Regions from separate parts of the Rahnella sp. CFA14(1/10) genome, predicted to be linked through region 2. Evidence: predicted binding sites of a transcription regulator. Region 2 holds the regulator's gene; each other region holds the start of a gene.
What was found. Region 2 encodes LexA, which represses DNA repair genes until DNA is damaged. Its sites were predicted from a motif close to TNCTGTATGTACATACAGNA; they were not measured.
Positions count from the first base shown of each region.

Region 1: a site for LexA is predicted at 1,430-1,449, ahead of EVX52_RS10250 (DNA translocase FtsK 4TM domain-containing protein). Genes of this name have one in related genera too.
Region 3: a site for LexA is predicted at 1,782-1,801, ahead of EVX52_RS07550 (YebG family protein). Genes of this name have one in related genera too.

Region 1 is NZ_SEWS01000004.1:278,442-281,722, forward strand. It holds gene EVX52_RS10250 (DNA translocase FtsK 4TM domain-containing protein) at 1-1,365, opposite strand, end outside; gene lrp (leucine-responsive transcriptional regulator Lrp) at 1,486-1,980, opposite strand; gene trxB (thioredoxin-disulfide reductase) at 2,714-3,281, shown strand, end outside.
Region 2 is NZ_SEWS01000010.1:27,871-31,151, forward strand. It holds gene plsB (glycerol-3-phosphate 1-O-acyltransferase PlsB) at 1-725, opposite strand, end outside; gene EVX52_RS19330 (diacylglycerol kinase) at 961-1,329, shown strand; gene lexA (transcriptional repressor LexA) at 1,449-2,057, shown strand; gene dinF (MATE family efflux transporter DinF) at 2,340-3,281, shown strand, end outside.
Region 3 is NZ_SEWS01000003.1:195,011-198,291, forward strand. It holds gene fhuE (ferric-rhodotorulic acid/ferric-coprogen receptor FhuE) at 1-738, opposite strand, end outside; gene EVX52_RS07545 (hypothetical protein) at 1,029-1,364, shown strand; gene EVX52_RS07550 (YebG family protein) at 1,424-1,768, opposite strand; gene EVX52_RS07555 (O-methyltransferase) at 1,882-2,547, opposite strand; gene EVX52_RS07560 (TetR family transcriptional regulator) at 2,679-3,281, shown strand, end outside.

The DNA of each region.
Region 1 (3,281 bases), on a different contig from region 2:
TGCCATACGCTGGGAAGGAAGTTTAATGCCATATGAGGCCAGCTCACGGCGCGTAGGTATACGCACCGGATTAGGACGTGGTAACTCAGGGCCAAAGCCTTTTTTCACCTGCGGATTTTCATCGCTCACCGCACTGAAAGCCGGCATAAAGGTGTTACCCACAGAAGATGCCGCTGACTGTCCTGCCTGCGCAAGACCAGTCGCCAGTGCTGCGGTGGCCGCCACGCTGGCTGCCTGACCGGCATCAGGCACCGCTGAACTGAAATCAAACGGAGAACGGGAATGTTCCACTGCCGTTTGCCAGTTGCCCAGGCTCGGCCCATCGTCCTCTCTGCGCTCAACGGGCGCGGGTGAAGGGGATTGCTGAACGGGTTGCGGATGGCGCGGTACCGGTGTTTCTTCCGGGATCTCGAAATTGTATAACGGCGGAGTAGCTGCAGCCGGTGCCGGCGGCGGTGCAATATTAGCAACCGGCGGTTCAGCGGCATAAGGATCGGCTGCCGGTGCCGGGCTCACAACCGCTGCAGGTTCAGCTTCCGCCGGGCTGGCTACCGAAGACACCTGAGCAGCAGGCTCATTCACGGAAGGTGCAGAAAACAGCACATCATCTTCATCGGCTTCAGCAGCAACTGCCGATGCTGTGACAACGCTTGCCGCAGCGACGGCAGGCGCAACTTTAGCGACAGGTTTTGCGTCGTCTTCCAGTAGCGGATCGTCATGCTCGTCGTAATCATAATCTTCATCGCGACGGGAGCGGTTGGTCACGATATTCGTCACACCCAGCACTGCGCCGCCGATCTTTTCAGCGATGGTCAGCCAGGACCAGCCGGTAAATAAAGTCAGACCGGCAGCCCAGACGCACAGCAGAACCAGGGTCGCCCCCACGTTATTGAAGTACGGGGTCATCGCGGTACTGAGCAAACTGCCGATTACACCGCCGGAAGCGAAGTAATACAGGTCATCAATATTGACGGCCGCAAGACCACAAGACGTGACAATGAGCGCCAGCGTGCCAATAAGGCGCAGCGAAAGGGCAAAATAATCGACGAAATCCTGTCTATCCCGCTGACGGAAAGCCGCCCAACAGAGACACAGAATAATAGGGGGTATCGCGTAGCCAAATACGCCAAAGATGAAGAACAGCGTGTCGGCCATCCATGCACCTACACCTCCACCCCAGTTATGAATTGGCCCATGCCAGGCGGTCTGAGACCAACTGGGATCTGAGGGGTTAAAACTCACCAATGCTGCCATTAAATAAGCAGCAAAAATCGCCACCACAACCAGCAAAGCCTCCAGCAGACGGCGGCCATTGCTCAGTTTTTTTAGGGTAACTTCTTTATCTTCTGTATATTCCTGGCTCAAGAAAGGCTCTCCAGGTTCCTGTGAACTGAGAAAAAGCAACAGCGCCGAGACTCCCCGGCGCCATAGCTGTATAGATACACAGGAGTGTAGCTAAAATGACAAGGTTTTGCACCAGAACAATTACCGGGTCTTAATGACCAGGCGATTTGTCTGCTTCACTTCTTCCATCACCACGTAGGTGCGGGTGTCGTTAACACCAGGCAGACGAAGTAAAGTCTCACCTAAGAGCTTACGGTAAGCAGACATATCAGGTACGCGGGTTTTCAACAAATAGTCGAAATCCCCTGAAACCAGATGACACTCCTGAATATCTTCGAGTTTTTGCACTGCCGCATTGAACTGCTCAAACACATCCGGCGCGCCGCGATTGAGGGTAATTTCAACAAATACCAGCAACGAGGCATCCAGATAATGCGGGTTGAGCAATGCAGTATAACCATTGATGAAGCCCTGACGTTCCAGACGACGAACGCGCTCCAGACATGGAGTTGGAGATAATCCCACACGTTTGGAAAGCTCGACGTTTGAAATCCGGCCATCCTTCTGCAATTCATTGAGGATGTTACGGTCAATACGGTCGAGATCTTTTCCCGGACGCTTTTTATTGTCTACCATTATTATTGTCTCTCTGCTGTCCTTCCCTGCACCTGCCATACCCCAGCCAACTTCAATGTCTAAGGGTTGTCCCAAGCGAAGACCCGATGATTAAGGTTTACGCATCCAAAAGCCGCGTTGATCCCCTGTCAAAAGGAACACGGCCGTAAAGCGGATACTCAAAAGAAATAACCCTGCGAAATTAATAGGTTGTCAACAAACAACCTGATTCACTCATCCCTGCTGCAACCGAAAAGCCAAAAAACAAGACCGGAACAGGTCCGGTAGCAGCCAATGGCATAAATTCAAGTCACAGACAGGCAGTTAATTTCTCCTTCCCCTGATGTTTTCGCAAATGCACAGCGGATTGTCAAAGTAAAAGAAGCAAAATCAGAAGAACGTGCCAGATTGAAAAGCTGGTACCCCCTTTTTAGCTATCTTTTCTCTTTGAACAATAACAACGCATCTCACGCGTTATTTCTGCAAAATCCCTACAAAGCGTCCTGAATTATGCCCGAATTAACACGTTTTGATGAGCAACGTTCATCACGTATGGTCGTCAGAATGGTTGTTTTTCATCCTATCCATCAAACAGTTACCTGCTTCATCGATATTGACGAAACTCTTTTTACGCGGGTTGCACAATAAAAACTATCAGACAAATCGTTAACAACATCTGAGTTTACTTTTTTTACTGCGCCGTTTTCCCTACAATCGGTTTATCGCTTGTCGCCATCGCGGAGATGAATTACGCATGAGTACGGTTAAACACAGTAAATTATTGATTTTGGGCTCCGGTCCGGCGGGTTATACCGCAGCGGTTTATGCCGCGCGTGCAAACCTCAATCCGGTATTAATTACCGGGGTGGAAAAAGGTGGGCAGCTGACTACCACCACCGAAGTGGAAAACTGGCCGGGTGATCCGGAAGGTCTGACCGGTCCGGGCTTAATGGAACGTATGCACGAGCATGCCACCAAATTTAATACTGAGATCATTTTCGACCACATCAATAAAGTCGATTTGCAGAATCGTCCGTTCCGTCTGACCGGTGACAGTGGCGAATACACCTGTGACGCGCTGATTATCGCTACCGGCGCCTCGGCACGTTATATCGGCCTGCCTTCCGAAGAAGCGTTCAAAGGTCGCGGCGTCTCAGCCTGTGCAACCTGTGACGGGTTTTTCTACCGCAACCAGAAAGTCGCGGTTGTCGGCGGCGGCAATACCGCTGTCGAAGAAGCCCTTTATCTGGCAAACATTGCCTCTGAAGTGCATCTGATTCACCGTCGTGACAGCTTCCGTGCAGAAAAAATTCTGGTAGACC
Region 2 (3,281 bases):
TCGTGGGAAATTTTCTTGCTGCGGGCTTCGTCTTCAATCGCTTTTTCAATGGCTTTTGAGGACAGCAATTTGTTGAACAAGTCCTGACGTGCCGGAAGACGTGGGCCAACGGCGGCCAGACGTTGACGGGAGAAGTGCATCCGCGCCACACGTGCCAGCTTTTGAGCAATGGTTTTATCTGTGCCGTGTTCCGTCGCCATATAACGCAGGGAAACGGTATTGGAGAAGCGGACAAAACTGTCCCGCCCCAGCCAAAGCACAGCGAAGAATTTCTGGATGCCGTTCAGTACGCGCAGATGTGGCGTGTCATCCTGACCTTCACGGCCCGGTGCCCGACCAAACATCACCGACACCGGCAACATCTGAATGTCTAAATCCGGGTTATTGCGGTGCAAATCAAGGTAGTCGTGGAACAGCTTTACGGATTCCTGCTTCGGCGTGTAATAAGAGAATACGCGCGGACCTTCAGCAATAAAGACATGGCTTGGCAGCAGGGTTCCGTCAATTTCCAGCGGAATAAGGGGATCAGGCAGATTCTGTGCCAGACATTGCGCACGCAACGTCAGCAAATCGGCTTTGGAATTATAGGGCAATACATACAAAATCGGCCGCGTCGGGTCTAAATGCAACTCGGTAACCGGATCTGAAGGTATGACCTTGCTCTTTACCAGCAATGAGAGCGGTAAATTCAATAATGTGTAATAAAGTCTACGCCAACCTGACATAAAAACGTGAAGCCTCTTGTTAGCCATTTCGCCGCAAGGATACCAGAAAGCTCAGATGAGATCTGTGGTGATGCAATACCCTTCTTATTTCAAGCCGCAGGGGTGTTGGCTTAAGACGTTCACCCGAATCACTTACTCATGTAAGCTCATCAGGATTCACTTCTTTACCGCCTTTCTGCACCCCGACTATTTGGGGTATAAAGTGCGGCAAATTCTCTAAGGATCAGTAAAAGAAATGGCTAACCAAGTCACTGGATTTACCCGAATTTATAAAGCAGCTGGCTATTCCTGGAAAGGGCTGAAAGCGGCATGGCAAAATGAAGCGGCCTTTCGCCAGGAAGCCAGCGTCGCTATTCCGTTAATTTTGTTATCTTTTTGGTTTGATGTCAGCCCCGTAGAACGCATTCTGCTGGTGGGATCCGTTGTTTTGGTCTGTGTCACTGAACTGCTCAACAGCGCGGTAGAATGCGCGATAGACCGTATCGGATCTGAGTTTCACGTACTTTCAGGTCGTGCAAAAGATATCGGCTCGGCTGCCGTACTTCTGACCATCATATTGGCGTTTTTTGTCTGGGTCAGCATCTTTTGGCCACGATGGTTCTGATTTGGAATCTGCATTCCAGGAATCAACGTTATGCCCTGTTTTTATTCAATCTTAGGTTTTCATTGATCGTTTAGCTGTATATACTCACAGCAAGACTGTATAAACAACCAGGGGGCGGAATGAAAGCTTTAACGACCAGACAACAAGAGGTCTACGACCTTATTCGCGATCATATCTCCACCACCGGTATGCCACCCACCCGCGCAGAGATTGCATCACGTCTGGGGTTCCGTTCCCCCAATGCGGCGGAAGAGCATCTCAAAGCGCTGGCGCGTAAGGGTGTTATTGAGATTGTTTCCGGCGCATCACGTGGCATTCGTTTGCTGATGGAAGAAGAAGAGGGTTTACCGCTGATCGGCCGGGTTGCTGCCGGTGAGCCGTTGCTGGCCCAGCAACATATTGAAGGACACTATCAGGTCGATCCGGCCATGTTTAAGCCGAGTGCCGATTTCCTGCTGCGTGTCAGCGGTATGTCGATGCGTGATATCGGTATTCTTGATGGCGATCTGCTGGCTGTACATAAAACGCAAGACGTGCGTAATGGACAGGTTGTTGTGGCCCGTATAGATGATGAAGTCACCGTGAAACGTCTGAAAAAACAGGGCAGTGTGGTGCAGTTATTGCCTGAAAACAGCGATTTCCAGCCGATCGTGGTTGATTTACGTGAGCAGAATTTCAGCATTGAAGGGCTGGCCGTAGGCGTCATCCGCAACGGTGACTGGATCTGACCTTCGTACTTCGGGCTGCAGATGCGTTGGCTGCGTGCGTTCACCCGAATCACTGACTCCTGTCAGCTCATCGGGATTTTTTTACTTGCCGCCTTCCTGCAACTCGAATGACTCGGTCAGATATTACTGGGTCAAATTCTTGATCCCAATGGTCATATTGTTGATTTGCGGGTTCGTTAGCCGCCTCTGACATACCGCTAAGCTTTAACGTTTCATCTTGTCGCCCCTTCCGGGGCGATGTCACTTACAGGCATAACCTGAACCTCCGGCATGAGATTCTCTATGCAACATCATTCCCCGCGACAAACACTCAAAAACACCTTTTTAAGCCCCGCTGATAAGGCGCTCTGGAGGCTGGCATTGCCGATGATTTTTTCAAATATCACGGTGCCTCTTCTCGGGCTTGTGGATACGGCGGTGATCGGTCATCTCGACAGCCCGGATTATCTCGGCGGAGTGGCTGTGGGTTCGATGATCACGACTTTCCTCTTTATGCTCTTACTTTTTTTACGGATGAGTACCACCGGCATGACCGCTCAGGCGCTGGGCGCGAATGATAACCGGTTGCTGGCGCGCGCTTTCGTACAACCCTTTCTGCTGGCCGTATTGTCTGGTCTCACCATAGTGTTGTTCCGGCACCCCCTGATGGAACAGGCGTTTCATATCGTCGGGGGCAGCCAACCGGTGCTTGAACAGGCGAGGCTGTTTATCGAAATTCGCTGGTTCAGTGCCCCGGCTTCACTGGCGAATCTGGTGATCCTTGGCTGGCTGTTGGGCATTCAGTATGTTCGCGGGCCGGTGATTTTGCTGATTGCCGGGAATCTGCTGAATATCATTCTGGATCTGTGGCTGGTGATGGGGCTGGGCTGGAATGTGCGTGGTGCTGCCATGGCGACGGCAAGTTCCGAGTATTTCACGCTATTTATCGGGCTGTACTTTGTCTGGCGGGTAATGAAGCAACGGGGTATAACCGGCGCACAAATCACCTCGGCCTGGCGTGGTAACCTGCGCCGTCTGCTGGGGCTTAACCGCGACATTATGTTGCGTTCACTTCTGCTTCAGCTTTGCTTTGCCTCACTGACCGTTCTCGGCGCACGGCTTGGCAGCCACATCGTGGCGGTGAATGCGGTGCTGATGAACCTGCTGACCTTCACCGCTTTTGCGCTGGACGGTTTTGCCTATGCTATCGAAGCGCATTCCGGTGAAGCATTCGGTGCCCGGAAT
Region 3 (3,281 bases), on a different contig from region 2:
CTGATAACCGGCGACCACGCGTCCGCGCACCGAGCCTTCCTGATTCAGCGGGCCGGAAGCGTCCAGGACGTAACGCTGTTTGTTCCAGCTGCCGTAACCGGCGCTAATCTCACCGGTGAATTCTTTGCTGTCGGCGTGTTTACGCACCATGTTGACAGAAGCGGATGGATTACCCGTTCCGGTCATCAGGCCGGTTGCACCCCGCACCACTTCGATGCGGTCATAAATCGCGGTGTCTTCGGCTGCATCACCAAAATTCCAGGTATCGCTGACGGAGGTCGGAATGTCGTCGTAGGTGTAACTGTTGATGTAAAAACCGCGGGAAAAATAAGACACGCGTTCGCTGTCAATAACCTCCGTTGAGATGCCGGTGGTATTATTCAGCACGTCGCCGACCGACTGGAGGTTCTGATCCTGCATACGCTGTTGAGTGATAACGCTCACTGATTGCGGAATATCTCGCGGCGTCAGGTTCATTTTGGTGCCTGCGGTGGTGGTGCGGACGGCGTAATCCTGTGCGTCGCTGCCGGTTGGCGTCGCCGTGCCTTCGATCACCATATCTTGCTGCTGACCAAATGTATCCGTACTGGCAGTGCTTTTTATCCCGCTGAGGTTTTCAGCCGCCAGTACCGGATTTACCAGAACAAATATCGCCAGTGCCAGTGATGAAACCGCAAAAGTTCTCCCTGCGTCTGCGGCACACTGGTGTGCATAAATCACCCTGCCATTCAAAGACATAACACATTCCCGTGGAAAATTTTATAAGTGTAAGACTGTTTCTATTATTGTTTTACATGAACAGTCTAAATGAGAATGTAAATAGTAATTATTAACGTTAACCATGTCGCGATGTGGATGAGTTTTAATAAGTAACAAAATGTTAATCAGGTTTTATCCGTGAACGGATCAGTGGTTGGAAATGCATGTCTCTGAGGTTTCTTATGCATTTCAGACTATTCTGTCCTGCATGCAGCCCTTCCGGGTTGTGGAGTCTTCTACCCTTAAGGTGTTCAACATAAGGAGACGCTATGAGACGAATCGCATTGTTACTCACCCTGTTGATCGCGGGTTCTGCTGTCGCCGAAGACACGACTTCGCAACATACTCCCGCGACCTATATCAATATCCTCTGTAGCTCCGCGCTTAATAAACCTGATGGTACTGCGGATTATTTCCGTGAGCAGATCAAAGATATTTCGACGCAATCTCAGTCTCCGTCGTCGATCAATAAGCCAGAGTTTAATGAGGATGAAGCGGATAAGGTGATTGAAACATGGACATCGCTCAGCAAAACCGATCGCGAAAAAATCAGGACACAACAGCAATGTCAGGACACCTTGCTTCAGCGATATCAGGCAGGATAAAGATGGGGACAGGATAAAAGAATGCGGGATGTGTTCCCGCATTATGTGGACGTCCTCTATCAGGCTGCTTTGACCGCACGTACTTTTTTGGTCGCGGCAGGTTCAGCGACAGCCCGGTCTTCAGCGGTGGTATCGGCTGGTGCGACGGGCTGCTGCGCTGTCCCCTCTTCGGGCAGTTTGCTGGTGCGCAAAATATGCTGGACGGTATCTTTGTGTTCAGCAAGGTGAAGCGCAATATTTTCCGCGAGTGTTTCATCGAGGTCGAGATTGCTTTGTGACAGCCATTCAGTAAAAGCATCTGCCATGTCCAGCATTTTGTCGTATGCATCTGCTTCTTTCTTATTGGCAAAAGTCATTTTCTCTTCACCTTTTCTGACAACAACAAATTTTGTTTCAACAGCCATAATTCGCTCCTTATACTGTAATTATATCCAGTATACCAATAATCAGTGAAGGATACATCATCCGGCCTGTTTTTTATAGTGCGGAGCCTGGATCGCTCTGCCCGGGTGTCTGATCAGCGCAGCCTGACTGAAAGCTCGACATCATCACTGAATGGTACAGAAAGATAACCGTTCTCCGCCGAACGCACATGGGTAAGATAGTTCTGGTTGTAGCTCGCATTGTCGGCGATGATCATCGTGCCCGGATGAAAACGGCTTTCCAGCAAATGCAGAATATCGTCATAAAGTACTTTTGCGCCATCGAGAATCAGTAAATCGATGGTCTCTGGCAGATCAACGGCCAGTGTGTTCAGCGCGTCACCGACACGAATTTCGACTAAATCGCTCACGCCAGCCTGCACAAAATGTTCCCGTGCCTTTGCCACTTTTGTCGGCTCAAACTCGCTGGTGATGACCTTACCGCCGCCGTTATCGCGCAACGCCGCCGCCAGATACAACGTGGAAAGCCCGAACGACATGCCAAATTCCACCACCGATGTTGCCTTAGTACTTCGCGCCAGCATATACAGCAGTTTGCCTGTCTCGCGTGATACCGGCAGCCACATGTGTTTCAGCAGACTATATAAATTCAGATATTCTGTTTTGCTGTGCATCATGCGCGTAGTTTCTTCTTCCGGTATCTGCGTGAAATCGAAACGGGCTGCAGCGCTGGCTTCATTGAACAGACGGTCGAGTAATGGCGCCATCGGTGCGCAGGTCAGAGTGTTTTCTGTGGTCATGGGATTATCCTGTTTAACATTGAGCAACGTGTCATAACTGACTAGAATGCGAGTGATTCATCGCGTTTAAAATTATGCGATGTTTTCGTTGCCTCCACTATTCGCATTCTTTTCTGAGGACTCAGCCCGTCATGACCCACCGCCGCATCCCGCAGGTTTCCTCACGTAAAGAGCCAAAACAATCCCGCTCAGCCGGGCTGGTGGCGACCATTCTTGAAGCCGCTGCTCAGGTTTTATCGAAGGAAGGCGCCGCCCGTTTTACTACCGGTCGCGTCGCTGAAAGAGCCGGAATCAGCATCGGTTCGCTGTATCAGTACTTTCCCAATAAAGCGGCGATTTTGTTTCGTCTGCAAAGCGACGAGTGGCGGCGAACCCGTGATATGCTGCGCAGCATTCTTCAGGACGCAGAAAAGCCCCCTGCCGTGCGCTTACGTATTCTGGTGCATGAATTTATCCGTTCCGAATGTGAGGAAGCGCAGATGCGTGGCGCGCTCAGTGACGCCGCACCGTTTTATCGTGACGCCCCGGAGGCGCAGGAAGCGCGGGCTGCGGGAGAGGAAGTGTTTCATCGTTTTATGCATGAGGTAATGCCGGATGTCGCCGGAGAAAAGCGCCAGCTGGCGGGCGATCTGCTTTCAACCACACTCAGTGCTTTTGGCCGGGACTTTTCTGCCACCCCGCGTACCGCCGCTGAAATCAAAATTTATGCTGATGCGCTGGCGGACATGTTTACA